Regions from separate parts of the Vibrio sp. 1402 genome, predicted to be linked through region 2. Evidence: predicted binding sites of a transcription regulator. Region 2 holds the regulator's gene; each other region holds the start of a gene.
What was found. The regulator PurR, encoded in region 2, represses purine synthesis genes. The targets are predictions, from matches to a motif close to TNANGNAAACGTTTNCNTNA.
Positions count from the first base shown of each region.

Region 1 (4,782 bases), on a different contig from region 2:
CAGATTTAAAAGCTGGAGCTGCAGGAACAGTGCTTAATTTGTTTGAAAGCCAAGCAGCTTACCATTACGCCTTAGTTGAAAAGGGGCTGCTAGAAGATGAGTGCCGCACTCAGCTACAAGCGTTTTTTAAGCGCCGCCGAAAGGAAATTAAAGCGAAGAAGCAAGCACAAAAAGCATTAGAAAATGGAGAGAGCGAACAAGGTAGTAGGAGTAGTGAGGGCTAGCAAACACCTACAACGTGGTAGATGTTTGCTTGGACGCACTAGTGATTGACTAAATGTACAAAAACACGATTACGTGAACTTACTTTCTTTTTCATACATGTCAGTTTACGTTTACGTCGGATAGCAGCTACTGTGTTATTTAAACGCTTTGACTGCACTCTACGTCTTCTCATATTCAAAACCTCCTGCAGACAAGACTTATACCAGTAAAGCGCGGCTCATCGATGCTTGGCAATAGGCTCGATAATCGCACTAAACATTGTATGGTTTAAACGTTCTTCATTTGACTTCTGCATTGCACAGAGCCAGCAAACAATTTCAATACGATGCTTAATAATAGGAGTGACGTTATTTCGGCAGAGTGTAGCCGAAAGCGCCGCTTCATCAAGTGAGCTAAACCATGTGGTTGTAAAGTAATCTGTTACAAAGCAATCAGTTTTACTAACGATGAAGAAAAGGCGACCAACCAAAGGAATGGTTGAGTGTGGTTGGTGTCACTCAGAATATTGGAGTCTAGATAAGTTTTCGTTAGGACTCAACAAAAATGACGAGCTTCATAGGCTCGTCATTTTTTAGTTTACCGCGGGTTTATTCTTCAATGCTTTCTTGTTCGGTGTCTTCTTCAACCGTGACGTCAGAAGCGCCAGAGACTTGTTCTACGACGGTCTCTACTGCGCCCGATATCAAAATGTCGGGGTTGAGCGGCGGAATCACTTGCAAGTCATCGCTATTCTCATCAATCGCTGGCTGTTGGCTGACATGACCAATGATGGATTGGTAGTAACGTCGAATATTTTCTACGTAATTACGCGCTTCATCGCCTCTGGCGTACCCATAGCGAGTTTGACTGTAATAGCGCTTCTGACGCAGTAAAGGCAGCCTGTCTTTTACATCAGCCCAAGCGTTCGGATCGCCACCTTGTGCTTTGGTGAGTCGTCGTGCGTCCATCATGTGGCCGTAACCAATATTGTATGAAGCTAACGCAAACCATATTTTTTCATGCTCGTTAATGCTATCAGGCACGCGACTTACAATACGACGTAAGTACTCGACACCACCACGAACAGATTGCTCAGGGTCCAAACGGTCAGTCACCCCGACGCTTTTCGCCGTTGGCAGAGTCAGCATCATCATCCCCCTAACACCCGTTGGCGATTTTGCTGTTGGTTTCCAGTGTGACTCTTGATAAGCCAATGCTGCAATTAATCGCCAGTCGAACTCTTCGCTGTATTTTTGGAATAAAGGTGCCCATTTAGGCAATTTGTCATCCAGAGCTCGAATGAATGCGCGAGTATCAACGTAGTCAAATGCTTCAATATGACCAATGTACTTTTCTTCGAGGGTGGACAGTTCTCCTGATTGTTTGATGTTACCGAAAAACTCTATCAGCATTGCATACAAGCTTTCGTCTTCAGAACGTCGAGTAAACCAAGACACAGGTTGATCTTCTGTAAGTTCGAACGCGAGCGCAAGATCGGGGTAAAGGCGTTGAGCTAGGGAAAGTTCCACCGAATCAGTCACAGTAAAACGTAACTCACCCTTCGATACGTATTTGAGTAAGTCTCTCGTGTCAGCATCACCAACAATTTCAAACTGAAGTTCTGGATACTGCTTCTTTAACGCTGTTAGGGTCGGAACATATTGCGATTGTTCAACGATCTTTAATGTTTGAGCGCCTGCATTTGTATCTTCGTCGGACTCGTCGTCTTTCGAGGCTTGGTATTCAATGAGTTGTTCGATATCACGTGGTCGAAGTTGCCCTTTTTTATATACCACTTGTTGGCTTACATAATAATAGGCAGGGCCTGGTCTAAATCGTTTGACTGCTTGTGACGTTTGATTTAAACCCGTAGCGATGATATCGATATCTCCTTTCTTAAGAGCAGGAAAAAGCTCAGCCTGGCGAAAGGCTGGTTTAATCTCGAGTTTGACGCCGAGCTGCTCCGCAAACTGACGCGCCAATTCGTAATCCAACCCTGCGGGACCATCGGGACCTATGTAGTAGGAAAGCTGATTGTTTAGCGTGCCAACACGAAGCACACCACGTTCTTGAATTTTTTCAAATTCACTTTTGGGCTCCGACTCAATCTGGCAAGCAGAGAGTAAAAGAACAGAAACTAAAATTAGAGCACTGCGCTTGAGCCGGTTGAAGTGACTTATTTGCATTAATAGGTACATCTTGGAAAATTTCTATTTGCCTTTATATCAAAGCGAGCTCATGGGGCAAAGTGAATCACACACTTATAACGTGACATTGTGTGTTTTATCGACATTTTAGTTGTAATTCAAATTTGACAAAAAAAATGACGCAAACGGTTGCTTTTGATGTTACATCACAAAAACAATTACTATATAATGCGCTCGCAATGACGAGGTGGAATCGGCATAGGTTCGACAGGGCTTATTTTAAGTGTCTGAATTTATTCCAATATCACCTTAATCAATTGCATAAGAGACCTAAGCACATGAGAATTTTGCGTGGCTCCCCAGCTCTTTCTGAGTTTCGTGTTAATAAACTACTGGAACTTTGTCGTGAACAAGATCTGCCTGTAACTAGCATTTATGCCGAGTTTATGCACTTTGCCGATCTAAAGTCAGACCTTGATGACCAAGAGTTAGAAAAACTTGAAAAGTTACTAACTTACGGCCCAACCATCGAAGAGCATGAGCATGAGCATGAGCCTGAAGGTCTTCTACTTCTTGTCACGCCTCGTCCTGGCACTATCTCGCCTTGGTCTTCTAAATCTACCGATATCGCTGTTAACTGTGGTCTGGATAAAGTGAAACGTCTAGAGCGTGGTACGGCTTATTATGTCGAATCTTCAGTTGTTCTATCAGAAGCTCAAGCTGACGCTGTTAAAGCGTTAATTCACGACCGCATGATGGAAACAGTATTCACAGAATTTGAAGCCGCATCAGCATTATTTACTGTTGCAGAGCCTAAGCCTGTAGCACATGTTGATATCTTAGCTGGCGGTCGTCTGGCGCTTGAAGAGGCAAACGTTTCCCTTGGCTTGGCACTCGCAGAAGATGAAATTGATTACTTGGTAGAGAACTTTACTAAGCTTGGGCGTAACCCAAACGACATTGAATTGATGATGTTTGCTCAGGCGAACTCAGAGCATTGTCGCCACAAAATTTTTAACGCAGATTGGACTATCGACGGGGTAGATCAACCTAAGTCTTTGTTCAAAATGATCAAAAACACTTTTGAAACGACACCTGACTATGTGCTGTCTGCATACAAAGACAACGCAGCCGTTATGACAGGTTCTAAAGCGGGGCGTTTCTTCCCTGACCCTAAATCTCGTCAATACACGTACCACCATGAAGATACGCACATCTTGATGAAGGTAGAAACGCACAACCACCCAACGGCAATCTCTCCGTGGCCGGGCGCATCGACTGGCTCAGGCGGTGAAATTCGTGACGAAGGCGCGACGGGTATCGGCGGTAAGCCAAAAGCGGGTCTGGTTGGTTTTACAACTTCTAACTTACGTATTCCTGGTTTTGAACAGCCATGGGAAACCGACTTCGGCAAGCCGGGTCGTATTGTGAATGCGTTAGACATCATGCTTGAAGGCCCTCTTGGCGGCGCGGCATTCAACAACGAATTTGGTCGTCCAAATCTATTGGGTTACTTCCGTACTTACGAAGAAAAAGTCACTTCTCATGCGGGTGAAGAAATTCGTGGTTACCACAAACCAATCATGATTGCTGGTGGTATGGGTAACATCCGCGATGAACACGTACAGAAGAAAGAGATCCCTGTAGGTGCGAGCCTAATCGTACTTGGTGGTCCGGCAATGAACATCGGTCTTGGTGGTGGTGCGGCATCTTCCATGGCATCTGGTCAGTCAGCAGAAGATCTGGACTTCGCTTCGGTACAGCGTGAAAACCCAGAGATGGAACGTCGCTGTCAGGAAGTGATCGACCGTTGTTGGCAGTTAGGCGACGATAACCCAATCGCATTTATCCACGATGTGGGTGCAGGCGGTATCTCTAACGCATTGCCTGAACTTGTCGACGACGGTGAGCGTGGCGGTAAGTTCCAATTACGCGATGTACCAAACGATGAGCCGGGCATGAGCCCACTGGAAATCTGGTGTAACGAATCACAGGAACGTTACGTTCTAGCGGTAGCGCCAGAAAACATGGAAGCATTCGACGCCATCTGTAAGCGTGAACGCGCACCGTATGCAGTGGTGGGTGTGGCGACAGAAGAGCGTCATCTAACGCTAGAAGATTCTCACTTCGACAATACGCCAATCGATATGCCAATGGATATCCTGCTTGGTAAGCCACCGAAGATGCACCGTGACGCAACCACACTAAAAGTGGAAAGCCCTGCCATTGTTCGTGATGGTATTGAGCTTAATGAAGCGGTGGATCGCGTACTTCGTCTTCCTGCTGTTGCAGAAAAAACATTCCTAATTACTATCGGTGACCGAACAGTTACGGGTCTGGTTGCTCGTGATCAAATGGTTGGTCCTTGGCAGGTACCAGTAGCAAACTGCGCAGTAACAGCGGCAAGCTACGACACTTACTATGGCGAAGC
Region 1 is NZ_JAWOWE010000010.1:97,781-102,562, forward strand. Features, by position in the region: gene tadA (tRNA adenosine(34) deaminase TadA) at 1-224, shown strand, start outside; gene mltF (membrane-bound lytic murein transglycosylase MltF) at 813-2,390, opposite strand; gene purL (phosphoribosylformylglycinamidine synthase) at 2,690-4,782, shown strand, end outside.
Region 1: purL (phosphoribosylformylglycinamidine synthase) is a predicted target of PurR. The motif match lies at 2,529-2,548, and genes of this name have one in related genera.

Region 2 (4,782 bases):
AGCCGAAGCTCTCCTTTTTCTTTTTACGATTGAGTTATGTTCCAACTAGTCACCAGCAAACATATAGCCTTCGCCGTGTACCGTTACAAAAATCTGTGGGTTCTTAGGATCGAACTCCATTTTTGCGCGCATACGTCGAATAAGAACATCAATGGTGCGGTCATTCGGCGCATCCACTCGATGGCTGATCATGTTCAAAATACGCTCACGACTTAACACCTGGTTAGGGTAAGACGATAATGCCACCAAAAGTTCATACTCTGCTTTAGTTAGTTTTACTGGCTCACCGTTGCGGCTAAGTGCGCGACGTTGAATGTCGAATGTCCACTCCCCAAAGCGCACAATGTGCTCTTCACTGGTTTCATTCGCTTTCGAGCTGCCACTGCGCGCTGCTGAAATACGCCACAGCAAGTTTTTAACGCGAACTAACAGCTCTCTCAGTTCAAAAGGTTTTGTCACATAATCGTCAGCACCCATTTCTAGGCCTACGATTTTATCAATGCTATCCGTGCGTCCTGTTACTAATATGATACCAATATCCGATTGGCTACGTAACTCACGAGTAAGCATCAGGCCGTCTTCACCAGGCAGGTTAATATCCAGCATGATCAGGTCTACATCGCCCGCTTGCAAAACTTCACGCATTTCTGCGCCACTCTCTGCTTCGCTGACTTGGTAGCCCTCATTTTGGAAATATCCCGCAAGCTTACTACGAGTTACAACATCATCTTCTACGACTAATACGTGATAGCTCATTTACACCACTTTTCTGTCTTCTTATTATCCAAGACGTATTCTATTCATAACTAGTAACATTTCTAGTCATAGATACATTAAAACGCAAGATTTAGCGTTTTTATTGATTCAAAACAAGCTTGCCCATTGCTATTAATAAACGGTCATTTTTGACCATAAAACATAACAATTATAGTTACTGCTATTCATTTTAATTGATTACACTTAGGGGATATCCCTAATTGACTTTGTGATGCATGACTTGAAGCATCATTCAGGAGCCCAAAATGCAAGAAGTGAAAGCTTTTAATGAAAAACGCGCTGAAATTTACTGGTGGTTTTCGAGCTTGTTCGCAAAAGAACTAACAGAGAAAGAATTGGAAGCCTATCACAGTGTTGAAATTCGCAGTTTTCTCGCAGGTTTAGGTGAAAATGAGTCGCTGAAACCAGCTGTTGATAGCCTAGTTGATGCATTGAATCGGTTACAAGATCGTGAAGATGCACAACTAGAGCTTGCAGCTGACTTTTGTGAACTGTTTTTGAAGACAGAAAAATACGGCGCTCTTCCTTACGCATCCATGTACATTGGTGAATCAGGTTTACTGAATGACAAGCCAGCTGAGGAAATGGAAAAGTTGATGGCTGAATTTGGCGTTCAAGTAGACGAAAACCTAAAGGAACCTGCGGATCACTTAGCCGTTGAGCTCGACTTTCTCGGGAACATGATTATCCGCTCAAACGAGCTTGAACAAGAAAAACACATGGAAGAAGCCTTCGTTAAACAAAACGACTTTATCCAGCAACAATTGATGTCTTGGTTACCTCAGTTTTCAGACAAATGTAAAAAATTCGACGAATTTGGATTTTACTCGAGTGTCGCGAAACTATTAGTTGCATTTTGTAAACTAGACAGCGCCTACCTTCTTGGGGAATAATTGCCGCCTATTTTTAGGGAGCCTGCCTATCGGGCTTCCTGTATGCCTGAAAGTGACCAATTGTAAGTAACTTGGGTATAATATTCGTTTGCCTTAACTTAGCGCAAAGACGCTTGGTTATTTAGCAGTCAAAATGTGACTTCAAATACACAAATCTCTTGCTGAAAACATTGCTAGTCAGTCCACATAGGGCTAAAATGTGAGCGCAAACGATTAAATATGATTTATATGTAAACCGCTGAAATATAGCGGTTTTTGTGTTTTCTTAACAGGTTGATGGCAATTTCTCATCAGATAGAAAAAAGATAAAATTCATCGACCGATGCTGCTACGCACCCTTTTGTCGCACTTGGATCAACCGCTGCCGAGACACTTAGCGCCAATTTTAGATTGCTAGGTGTGAAACCATTAGAGCATCAGGTACATCCAATACGACATATTTCAGTAGCTCGATACAGGACACCATTTATGGCCACGATAAAAGACGTTGCTCGCTTAGCCGGCGTTTCCACTACGACAGTTTCGCACGTTATCAATAAAACGCGTTTCGTTGCAGAAGCAACGCAAGAAAAAGTAATGAAAGCCGTTGACGAGCTGAATTACGCGCCAAGTGCCGTTGCACGCAGCCTAAAATGCAACTCAACTCGTACGATTGGCATGTTAGTAACTCAATCAACTAACCTATTTTTCTCAGAAGTGATTGATGGCGTTGAGAGCTACTGTTACCGCCAAGGCTATACTCTGATTTTATGTAACACAGGCGGGATTTACGAAAAACAACGCGATTACATTCGTATGCTGGCTGAAAAGCGCGTTGATGGCATCCTAGTGATGTGTTCTGACTTAACCGAAGAACTAAAAGAGATGCTTGACCGTCATGCGGACATTCCTAAAGTGGTCATGGATTGGGGCCCAGAGAGCTCACAAGCAGACAAGATCATGGATAACTCAGAAGAAGGTGGCTACATTGCAACCAAACATCTGATTGACAATGGTCATACGGATATCGCTTGTCTAAGCGGTCATTTTGAAAAGCTTGCTTGCCAAGAGCGCATTGCAGGTTTCCGTCGCGCAATGAGCGAAGCGAACCTAGCTGTAAATGAAGACTGGATCCTTGAAGGTAACTTTGAATGTGATACGGCCGTATTAGTTGCAGATAAAATTACCGCAATGGACAAGCGCCCGACGGCGGTATTCTGTTTTAACGACACAATGGCTCTAGGCCTAATGAGCCGCTTGCAACAAAACGGGATCAAAATTCCTGAAGATATTTCAGTGATCGGCTACGACAACATCGAGCTTGCGGAATACTTCTCTCCACCGCTAACGACTATCCACCAACCTAAACGTCGTGTTGGTAAAAATGCATTCGAAATTCTACTTGAGCGTATCAAAGATAAAGAACACGAAAAACGAATTTTCGAGATGCAACCTGAGCTTGTAATTCGAAATACTGTGAAGAAAATGAACTAAATTTCACTGTATTTAACCGTGTTAAATAAGCGCTCTACAGGGGCGCTTATTTTTTTGGAAAAATTAAGCATTCTCTAATACTTCACACCACTCTAATAACAATTGACTAACGTTAACTCCCTGTTTTATATAAATGTAATATATATTAAGAACTCCTTTTCAAAGGCCAATTTGCACCTTTCCATATGCAAAATAGAGCATTCAATCTATCATTTTTATTGAACCGAAATCACACTTTTAACGCTAAACCGTGATGTTAATTCAATATAAGAAGTATGCTCATTGTGTCACGCACAGGGCAAACCATTCGAAAGAGTGGGACGCAAAGCCTCCGGCCTGAACCATATTACGATATGGAAGGTAGCGGGGTTACCGATGGCAAGTGTGTAAGCAATGACTTTACTCTGTAATGACATTGTTTTTACGCATGTTTGCTACTCTCTCGGACCTGACTTTTGGTGGCGTAATATTAATTACACCGAGATAACAAAACATGGATAAACCGATACTCAAAGACTCTATGAAGCTATTTGAGGCACTTGGTAATATCAAGTCGCGCTCAATGTTTGGTGGCTTCGGACTATTCGCTGATGAAACAATGTTTGCACTAGTGGTAAACAATCAGCTTCATATCAGAGCAGACCAAAAAACTTCATCTGACTTCGAGAAACAAGGGCTAAAGCCTTACGTTTATAAAAAACGTGGCTTTCCAGTCGTTACAAAGTACTACGCTATTTCCAGCGATTTATGGGAATCAAGCGAACGCTTAATCGAAGTAGCGAATCAATCATTGAAAAAGGCAAAGCTTGAGAAAGAACAGCAAGCAAGTACAAAGCCTAACCGTTTGAAAGATTTGCCTAACTTACGACTGGCTACCGAGCGCATGCTAAAAAAAGCCGGCATCGAATCCGTAGAGAAGCTTGAAGAGGAAGGTGCGCTTAACGCCTATAAAGCGATAAGAGATACGCACTCTGCAACCGTCAACATTGAGTTGCTATGGGCACTAGAAGGTGCTATCAACGGCACTCATTGGAGTGTGGTACCTCAAGCTCGCCGAGATGAGTTGATGAACGGCCTCCAATAAAAGTCGGCCTAAAAACTATCTTGTAAAACCGCAGTCTAATCTGCGGTTTTTTTGTGAAATTTTTTCGGTTTTCCTACTGTCTTATTACATATATCCCAAATTGGAATCAAAATTATGAATAAGAAACTGATATTAGGTCTCATCCTACTAGCGGCTATCGTCTTTTTAGGTATTAACTTTGGCCAGTATTTAACCTTAGAGAATGCAAAAGCCCAACAAGAAGCACTAACTACATACATCGATCAGAATTTTGTATTCTCGGCTGCGATTTACTTTTTTACCTACATTGCAATTACCGCTTTTTCTATCCCAGGAGCGGCAGTAGTCACCTTACTTGGTGCAGCCTTATTTGGTTTTTGGACAAGCTTGCTACTGGTTTCTTTCGCTAGCACTATGGGGGCAACACTGGCCTTCTTGAGCAGCCGATACTTATTGCGTGACTGGGTACAAAACAAATTCGGAAATAAACTCAACGCAATTAATCAAGGTGTCGAAAAAGACGGAGCTTTTTATCTATTTTCCTTGCGTCTAATCCCTGTATTCCCTTTCTTTCTA
Region 2 is NZ_JAWOWE010000002.1:94,460-99,241, reverse strand. Features, by position in the region: gene torR (two-component system response regulator TorR) at 46-756, opposite strand; gene torD (molecular chaperone TorD) at 1,023-1,670, shown strand; gene purR (HTH-type transcriptional repressor PurR) at 2,139-3,143, shown strand; cyclic di-GMP riboswitch class I at 3,431-3,520, shown strand; gene R7044_RS03885 (TfoX/Sxy family DNA transformation protein) at 3,637-4,227, shown strand; gene R7044_RS03880 (TVP38/TMEM64 family protein) at 4,342-4,782, shown strand, end outside.

Region 3 (4,782 bases), on a different contig from region 2:
GGCAACCCTTGTCATTGGGACCAACGTTTGGCGCCTTACATCTCTATTCCTAAATAACAGGATCAATGACGTTGTAGAACGACACATAAGGTGATTCACTTCACAAAAATTTTTCCTGAACCAGAAACATATTTTCCATATGGAAATAATTAAAATAAGCAAACGTTTATCTTCAATAAATTCAATTGGTTATTTTGTTGGTCAGTTATTGGTCGCTTAAACTTTTCACACTGTTAACATCCTCAACTTGCAGCATTTTGAGTCCGCTATACAATCCGGTGCCTTCCATATCCCCCTTCTGTCGGATTCATTTTATGAACTCAATTATTGGTATCGTAGCCATACTATTCCTAGCATGGCTACTTTCTACAAATAGAAAAAATATAAAGCTGAGAACGGTGTCGTTTGCGTTTGCTTTGCAGGTACTGTTTGCGTTGTTGGTTTTATATGTACCAGCAGGACGAGATGCGCTGAATTCAGTGAGCAGTGTTGTGTCGAATTTGATCAACTATGGTCAAGAGGGCATTGCGTTTTTATTCGGTAATTTGGCGACAGGGGGCTTCACCTTTGCGATCAATGTTCTGGGTATCATCGTTTTCTTCTCCTCTCTTATCTCAGGTCTTTATCACATTGGTGTGATGCCAAAAATCATTAACTTTATCGGTGGTGGTATTCAAAAGCTGCTAGGTATCGGTCGTGCTGAGTCTTTGTCTGCTACGGCGAATATCTTTGTTGGCACCATTGAAGCACCATTAATGGTAAAGCCTTACCTAAAACACATGACTGACTCGCAGTTCTTTGCAGTTATGACAGGTGGTTTAGCGTCAGTTGCTGGCGGAACGTTGGTTGGTTACGCATCACTGGGTGTCGACCTCAATTATCTTATTGCTGCTGCATTTATGTCGGCACCTGCCGGCTTGTTGATGGCAAAAATTTTAATGCCAGAAGATACGGATAAAGCAGCAGATATCGACATTAGCCAAGTTGAAATTCCACGTGCAACTAACGTGGTTGAAGCGTTAGCCGATGGCGCAATGGCGGGTGTTCGTATCGCTGTATCGGTCGGTGGTACGTTGTTAGCGTTCATCAGCGTAATCGCGTTGTTGAACGGGATGCTAGGTTGGGTTGGAGACCTTATTGGTACGACACTAAGCTTTGAGCTTATCTTAGGCTACGTATTTGCACCTGTCGCATGGTTGTTAGGTGTGCCATGGGAAGAGGCGATTACGGCGGGCTCGCTTATTGGTAACAAGATCGTGGTGAACGAGTTCGTCGCTTTCATCCAGCTTGCAGAAGTGAAGTCTCAACTTAGTGAACACTCACAAGCAATCGTGACGTTTGCTTTGTGTGGCTTTGCAAACATCTCAAGCATGGCGATGCTGATTGGTGGGTTAGGCTCTTTGGTACCAGAAAAGCGTGCATTTGTTTCTAAGCATGGTTTCCGTGCGATTATCGCTGGTGTCATGGCGAACTTAATGAGCGCTTCTATTGCGGGCGTGATTTTAAGTCTGTAATTGAAATAGATATCAACAATTAGCAAAAGGGCTCCTCGCGGAGCCTTTTTCGTATCTGAAGTTTTACGTTATTTGTCTGTGTGGAACTGTTCGCAAGCGAGCATCGTGTTCTCAATTAAACTTGCGACGGTCATTGGGCCAACGCCACCAGGAACAGGAGTAATAAAGCTCGCACTTTCACGTGCTTTGTCGTACTCCACGTCGCCAACTAGTTTGCCTGAGTCAAGACGGTTAATACCGACATCGACCACCACTGCGCCTTTTTTAATCCACTCACCAGGGATGAAGTTAGGCTTACCAACCGCAACCACGACAACGTCAGCTTGACGCACATGACTCTCTAGGTCTTTGGTAAAACGGTGACATGTTGTTGTTGTGCAGCCCGCAAGCAGCAGCTCAAGTGTCATTGGACGACCAACAATGTTTGATGCGCCAACCACAACCGCATGTTTACCACGCAGCTCAATGTTGTAACGGTCGAGTAGGGTAATGATGCCCTTTGGCGTGCAAGAGCGAAGCTTTGGAATACGTTGCGCAAGACGGCCAACGTTATAAGGGTGGAAGCCATCCACGTCCTTCTCTGGGTGAATGCGCTCTAAAACATGTGTTGTGTCTATGCCCGCAGGAAGGGGTAATTGCACTAGAATGCCGTCAATTTCATCATCGTTGTTTAATTCATCAATCAGCGCTAGTAACTCTTCTTCTGAGCTAGACGCAGGAAGGTCAAAAGACTTAGAAACAAACCCAACTTCTTCACATGCGCGGCGTTTGCTACCGACATAAACCTGAGAAGCAGGATCTTCACCAACTAGAACCACTGCTAAACCAGGAGCACGTAGCCCAGCTTCAACACGTGCTTTAACACGTGCAGCCACTTCGGATCGAACAGTTTGGGAAATGAGAGTTCCGTCTATATTTTGAGCAGTCATGACTTTCCTTATAAATTAAGAAGGCAGATTATCTGCGGCGCATTGTCGCAGAATTTCTTATTAACATCCATACGCAAACGTTTGCTTTGTGGTGTTTTTGAACATTAAGCGTTTTAATGGACTTTTTTTAGGCATTCAGATCAGAATGTTATGAAAACCCGTTGATTTACCCGTTTGAACTCGTATAATCCTGTCCCTGTAGCGCGCCCTTAGCTCAGCTGGATAGAGCACGTCCCTTCTAAGGATGTGGTCATTGGTTCGAATCCAATAGGGCGTGCCATTTATTCAAAAGCCCCGATAACTCTTTGAGTTGTCGGGGCTTTGTCGTTTCTGGAAACGAATTTTTCTAAAGCGAAACTTGGTGGCTAGTACTGTTTTAGCTGATAATCATACATAAGTTGGAATACCTGACTAACAATAATGTCAGCTAGCTCATGTTTTTCTAAGGGAAGATTTAACTTTTTTACTCATTAGATAATATACTAATCGCATATTCACGTTTCATCTCTCAATATATACATCCTCAAACGGTATGCTATAAAGTAATTTTGGGATTTGATAATATTTACGCTCATAAATAATATCTGTTATTCATATTTGAAGAGAAATAACCTTGAATTTAGCACAAGCCCTCAGCATCCTCTCCAAGTCCTCACCCTATGCGGTGAGCACCGAAAGAGAGAAAAATCAAGATCTTCTGGCCGAGTACAAGCATCACATCTATATCGAAACTGAAATTGAAACTGATTTCAAGAAAGCGCTTCTGTCTGCAAAAAAAGATGAAATCATTTTTTTATGTGGCAGTAGTGGCGATGGCAAGTCGGAGATATTGACCCGATATAGCCAAAAACATAGAGCAACGCATGATTTTCATCTTGATGCGACACATAGCTTTAATCCTAGCCAGACAGCGATTCATGCGTTAGATGAGCGTTTCAGTCAATTCAAAAAAAATGACAAGCCACTCGTTGTTGGCATTAATATTGGTATGTTGGGTAACTATGCTGAGGAAGGTGCTGACCAACATAGCGATGTGAAATCGTCGATAAAGGCTTTTTTGGAAAATCAAACGGACGACATTCCAGCAAACCATACATTTCTAGATTTCGAACAGTATCCGAAATTCACTCTTGGCCACGAAGTGAGCACATCCGATTTTGCGGCTCAGTTCCTTGCTCGCTTAACTGAGCCAACTTTAGATAACCCGTTTTACGCGCTCTACGACAATGAAGTGAAAAAATCCGGTCATAGCGTATTGACTGCAAACTACGCTTTATTGGGTTTGGATTCCGTTCAAAAGAACATTATCGCTCTACTACTCAAAGCGCGTTTGATCAAAGACCAATTTTTAACGGCACGTGCTTTACTAGATTTTGTTTTTCAGATCTTAGCAACGGATGGTTACCTTTTCGACAACTTATTCTCTGGCGCGGATAACGAGCTGCTGGAGCACATTCAGAGCTTTGACCCAGGCAATATTCATACTCGCAAGATTGATGAGTTTGTTTTGCAATTTGGTTTAGGCATTGAAGATGAAGGTTTTACTCAGTTGAAAGAACAAGTGAAGCCGCTCGGTGTATTTGACGTATCAAGTGCTACTTCTTATCTGCGCATGGTTTACTTGCTCAAAGATGAAGAGCGGTTTGCAAACGAATACATCAACGAATTGAAAGTCGACTTCGATAACTCCTTAGTTAATCAGTATGCAAATATCTGGTTACTTCATCGGGAATTTGACGGTTCAGCTAAGCAGAGAAGAGATCTCAACAAATTCTATAAAGATATCTTAATTTCGGCTATCCACCGTTACTGCAACCGTAACTCCCCCACGCTTGATAAAGACCAGTTTTTTATCTCGGAATACAATGGATTTAAAACTGCGGCAGAGTTAGAGGTTAAACCTGATTTTACAGCTATCAAAACTCAAGGTGTTGGCAAAATTGGTTCTTTCAATGCGCACATCCGTGCTGATGATAACGCACTGCTTCCAATGCCAATCAGTATTAACTTACTTGAGTTGCTAGAAAAGGTTAATCAGGGATATCGACCGAATAAGCACGATAAAAATGCGGTGCTTTTGTTAGATGAGGTGATTGAACAGCTCATCACTGTTGCAAACGAGAAGAACACCCTGTTTATCCTGAAAAATGATAAGCGCTACAAGATCGTCAATGAAGATGACGAGTATTTCGAAGTGAGTGGTATTTAAGATGACAATGGATAAATACATCAAACCGTTTAATCAGAAATTGCCACAAACGGCGGAAGACGTACCCAATAAAAACAGCTTGAACAGTTATTTGCCAATTCGTACCAAAGGTAATGACTTTGATAGCGAC
Region 3 is NZ_JAWOWE010000009.1:108,111-112,892, forward strand. Features, by position in the region: gene R7044_RS17000 (LysR family transcriptional regulator) at 1-57, shown strand, start outside; gene R7044_RS17005 (NupC/NupG family nucleoside CNT transporter) at 315-1,514, shown strand; gene folD (bifunctional methylenetetrahydrofolate dehydrogenase/methenyltetrahydrofolate cyclohydrolase FolD) at 1,583-2,443, opposite strand; tRNA gene R7044_RS17015 (tRNA-Arg) at 2,647-2,723, shown strand; gene dptF (DNA phosphorothioation-dependent restriction protein DptF) at 3,057-4,652, shown strand; gene dptG (DNA phosphorothioation-dependent restriction protein DptG) at 4,654-4,782, shown strand, end outside.
Region 3: folD (bifunctional methylenetetrahydrofolate dehydrogenase/methenyltetrahydrofolate cyclohydrolase FolD) is a predicted target of PurR. The motif match lies at 2,513-2,532, and genes of this name have one in related genera.

Region 4 (4,782 bases), 260 kb from region 2:
AGCCGATCGCGCAGCTATGGATATCATTCGCGAAACCGATCCGAATAATCTTGCTGCATTAGACATTGAATTTGATGACAAGCGTATTAAACCTCTATTGTTCCGCTATCGTGCGCGTAACTTCCCAGGCACACTAGACGAGCAAGAACAAAGACGCTGGGCACTACACTGTCGAGAAGTGTTTGAAAGCCAAATTGAAGAGTACATGCTGAATTTAGAAAACTTAGTTCACGAACATGAAAGTGACGAAAAGAAGATTGCGATATTAAAATCCGTGTACCGTTATGTAGAGAGCTTAGCTTCCTAACTCCTCCTAATACAAGCGCACCTTATGGTGTGCTTGTTGTTTATATACTGTCAAAATGATTAAAGAACGATTCTTACAACTGATCCAACTGCTCATTTCAATCTTCCTCATCATGGGAGCACTTGGCATCGGAATTACCATTCAAAAGTTCACTGGCGTTTCCGTTCCAGGAAGTGTCATCGGTATGCTCGTACTGTTTTTCTCCATGACTCTTGGGCTTGTAAAAGTCGACTGGGTCAAACCGGGCGCCACGCTATTTATCCGCTATATGATCTTATTGTTCGTTCCTATCAGCGTGGGATTAATGCAGCATTTCGACCTACTACTCGCCAATGCTCTCCCTATCATCGCTAGCGCGGTTGGCGGCTCACTCATTGTACTGGTCAGCCTCGCTTGGCTGCTGGATTACTTGCTACAGGAGAAACACTGATATGTGGTTAGTTGTTACCATTGCGGTTTTTCTTGTCGCGCGCCAAATCGCAATCAAAGTGAATAATCCTCTAGCAAATCCTTTGCTGATCAGTATTGCAGTGCTCATTCCTTTGCTTACTTACTTAAATGTACCGTTTGAAACGTATTATGCGGATAACGAAGGGATCAGTTTTTTACTTCAACCAGCCGTAGTTGCTCTGGCTTACCCGCTATATGAACAACTACCACAGATTAAAGCAAACTGGCGAATCATCACTTTTGCTTGCACAGTAGGCAGTGTGATGTCGATGATGACAACCACCTTGATCGCAGTCGCTTTCAAAGCAGATATCAGTTTAATCGCAAGTCTAGTGGGTAAATCCGTCACTACGCCAATAGCAATGGAAATTTCGAGTCACCTCGGTGGTGAAGCTGCCGTTGCGGCGATCTTGGTTCTGATTGTTGGTTTATTGGGCGCGATTTTGGCATACCCAATTTACAACTTAATTGGAATTAAACACCCGATTGCACGTGGTCTGACAATGGGTACAGTCTCTCATGCCTTAGGCACCGCTACTTGTGCAGAGAAACAGCCCATAGATGCCGCGTTCTCATCACTCGCATTGGTTTTATGTGGGATCATAACTTCTATTTTGGCTCCAAGTTTTTTTGCTTTGGCGGTCTGGCTATATCAATAGTTAAGCGCTCTCGGTCTGCCCTCCTTCCGGCAGGCCGTAGCCTTTCCGTTTCTTACTTATCCCTTTTCAAAACCCTATCTTATCTATCAAACTCACCCAGTAATATCGTGAAGGGACTTGACTGAGATATACATTCATAGCATTAGCATTCTAGCTGCTACCACTCGCTCTAGATTACGTAGGTATAAAGTAGCATAGCGGTAAAGTCGCGTGGGTAACATACTCCTGCTCCTTGGTCATATGAACATATACTGATATGGTTAATTGTGAGACGGAGATAACGCTTCACACCTGTGCAATCGAATACATGTGTGAGCTCACTCTAATTATGTAACGGAATTATCAATTGCATTATTTATCGTGATCTAACGCACGGAACATTTCTATCTTTCACATAGAATAACTGTCCATGCAATAACAAGGATTCAACATGAAAAGTCGCATTGAACAGGCGCTAGCAGGCGCTCCAGAAGCACTTTCCAAACAACTTGCTCCTATCATCCAAGCTGATGATTTTGATGCTACGCTTTCAGTTCAACAATTTGAGCAGTTGCTTTCAGCTACCGGTCTATCAGACAAAGAGCTTCGTGTTGCGCTACTTCCTTTTGCCGCAGCGTACTCCTATGCTCCCCTTTCTGACTTTTATGTCGGCGCTATCGTTCGTGGTCTTTCAGGTCGCCTTTACTTCGGTGCCAACATGGAATTCTTTGGTGTACAGTTGGGTCAAACGGTTCACGCAGAGCAGTCTGCGATTAGCCATGCTTGGATGAAAGGCGAACGTGGTGTTAAGGATATCACTATCAACTTCAGCCCATGTGGTCACTGCCGCCAGTTCATGAATGAGTTATCTACCGCAAACGAGCTTAAAATCCAGCTCCCAGAACGCGAAGAAAAGTCACTTCATGAATACCTGCCTGAAGCCTTTGGACCAAACGATCTCGGTATCGAGTCCGGCTTAATGGCAGAAGTTAAACACCAGTTCTCATGTGATGATGAAGACGCACTCATCCAAAGTGCAGTTGAAGCGATGAACATGAGCCACTCTCCATACACCAACAACTTGAGTGGTTTAGCATTAGAGATGACTAGCGGCCGTGTATTCCAAGGTGCTTATGCAGAAAATGCAGCGTTTAATCCTAGCTTGCCACCGCTACAAGTTGCGCTAATCCAAGTTTTACTTGCGGGTGAAACCTTTGACAGCATCAAAGCCGCTGCATTGGTAGAAAACTCTGAAGGTAAGATCAGTCACTTAGCCGATACGCAATCAACGTTGGAAGCGTTGAATCCAGATATTCCGCTTAGTTTTGTCAACGTATAAACGACAAATTCAACAAAAAGCTCTACAACATGTAGAGCTTTTTTATTACCTAAAAACCAAAAGCAAACGTTTGCTTTGTCATAAAACTTCAGTATGATCTCCTGCAATTTCTGTCTCATCACTCTATTTTGTAAGGGAACACTATGTTTGGCACTGCAACTAGCGCAAATACTACCCGTGTATTACTTTTAGGCTCTGGCGAACTCGGTAAAGAAGTCGCCATTGAATGCCAGAGACTTGGTTTAGAAGTGATTGCTTGTGATCGCTATGCCAATGCTCCAGCGATGCAAGTCGCTCACCGTAGTTATGTTATCGACATGTTAGATGGGAACGCCTTAGAAGAAGTTATTACGAAGGAACAACCTACTTACGTCGTACCAGAAATTGAAGCCATCGCAACCGGCAAACTGGTAGAGCTTGAAGAGAAAGGACTGAATGTTGTTCCAACCGCTAAGGCAACCAGGCTAACAATGAATCGTGAAGGTATCCGACGTTTGGCAGCAGAAGAACTGGAATTGACGACTTCACCTTATCGTTTTGCAGATAACTTTGAAGACTTCAAAGCCGCGGTTGAACATGTGGGTATTCCGTGCGTGGTGAAGCCAGTGATGAGCTCTTCCGGTAAAGGGCAAAGTGTTATCAAGACCGAAGACGACGTTACAAAAGCATGGGATTACGCTCAGGAAGGCGGACGTACGGGTGCAGGTCGCGTTATCGTGGAAGGTTTTATCGACTTCGATTACGAAATCACTTTATTGACCATCAGAGCCGTTGACGGTGTGCATTTCTGTGCTCCAATTGGTCATCGTCAGGAAGATGGCGACTACCGCGAATCATGGCAACCGCAAGCTATGTCAGAAAACGCAGTAAAAGCAGCTGAATACACGGCTGAGAAAGTGGTAAACGCGCTCGGTGGCTACGGCATCTTTGGTGTAGAGCTGTTTGTCAAAGGCGATAAAGTCATTTTCAATGAGGTCTCTCCTCGCCCTCACGATACGGGTATGGTTACAATGATTTCGCAGGAAATGTCTGAGTTTGCTCTCCACGTGCGCGCGTTTACCGGAATGCCAATTAATAATATTGTGCAATATGGCCCATCTGCGTCTGCTGTTATTCTTGGACAAGGGACTTCCACAAACATTCGCTTTGAAAACCTAAGCAAAGCTTTAGCTCAACCTCAAACACAAGTTCGTCTATTCGGTAAGCCAGAAATCGATGGTCGCCGCCGTTTAGGTGTTGTCCTTACGCGACGAAAAACCACCGAAGAAGCCGTTCAAGATGCTGTTGAAAGTGCTTCAAAAGTGAATATCATTTATTAAATACGAACCACTCATACAAAAATAGCGCAGCTCAAATTGCTGCGCTATTTCGTGTTCCAAACCGAAGAGAGCCTATTCACTCTCGATTAAGTACACTTCTTCAGAGAAGCGACTTAAGCCTTTTTTCGCAATTTTAGGATGATTCTCGTCAGCTTCATCTACGTTCAAACAAGTAACTTTGTAACCTGAAAATAACTGCTCAATCTCTTCGACCGGCACGCTAAATGGAGGCCCCGCCATCTCTTCTTGAGGATAGTTGAGTGTAACAAGCAAAATACGACCGCCTGGGTTCAAAAGTTGCTTGAGACGCTCTACATACTCCTCTCGCATATCTTGCGGTAAAGCAACCAACGCGGCGCGATCATAAATGATATCGGCTTGAGATACTGGTGCAGTGAAAAAGTCCCCAGTATAAATAGAGAGCTCATCAAATTGATAAAGCTCGTGCATGCCATTAAGAGGCGTTACCGTTGGCGTGTAAAAATGTTCAGCAAAAAAGGCACGCACAGCAATATGGCTTAGCTCAACGCCTTCAACCGAATCATGCTTCATCGCTAGCCAAATCAAGTCTTCTGACTTTCCACATAAAGGAACTAACACTTTATCTTCACGCTTTGGATTAGTGTGTTTCCAATATACTGGTAATAGCGGGTTTACATCTTCCAAGTGAAATCCGATTTGATTGCTGGCCCATTTGTTATGCCAAAATTCTTGGTCTCTCATTTTACT
Region 4 is NZ_JAWOWE010000002.1:356,290-361,071, reverse strand. Features, by position in the region: gene sbcB (exodeoxyribonuclease I) at 1-307, shown strand, start outside; gene R7044_RS05060 (CidA/LrgA family protein) at 363-737, shown strand; gene R7044_RS05055 (LrgB family protein) at 739-1,416, shown strand; gene cdd (cytidine deaminase) at 1,847-2,734, shown strand; gene purT (formate-dependent phosphoribosylglycinamide formyltransferase) at 2,878-4,053, shown strand; gene R7044_RS05040 (thiopurine S-methyltransferase) at 4,126-4,776, opposite strand.
Region 4: purT (formate-dependent phosphoribosylglycinamide formyltransferase) is a predicted target of PurR. The motif match lies at 2,793-2,812, and genes of this name have one in related genera.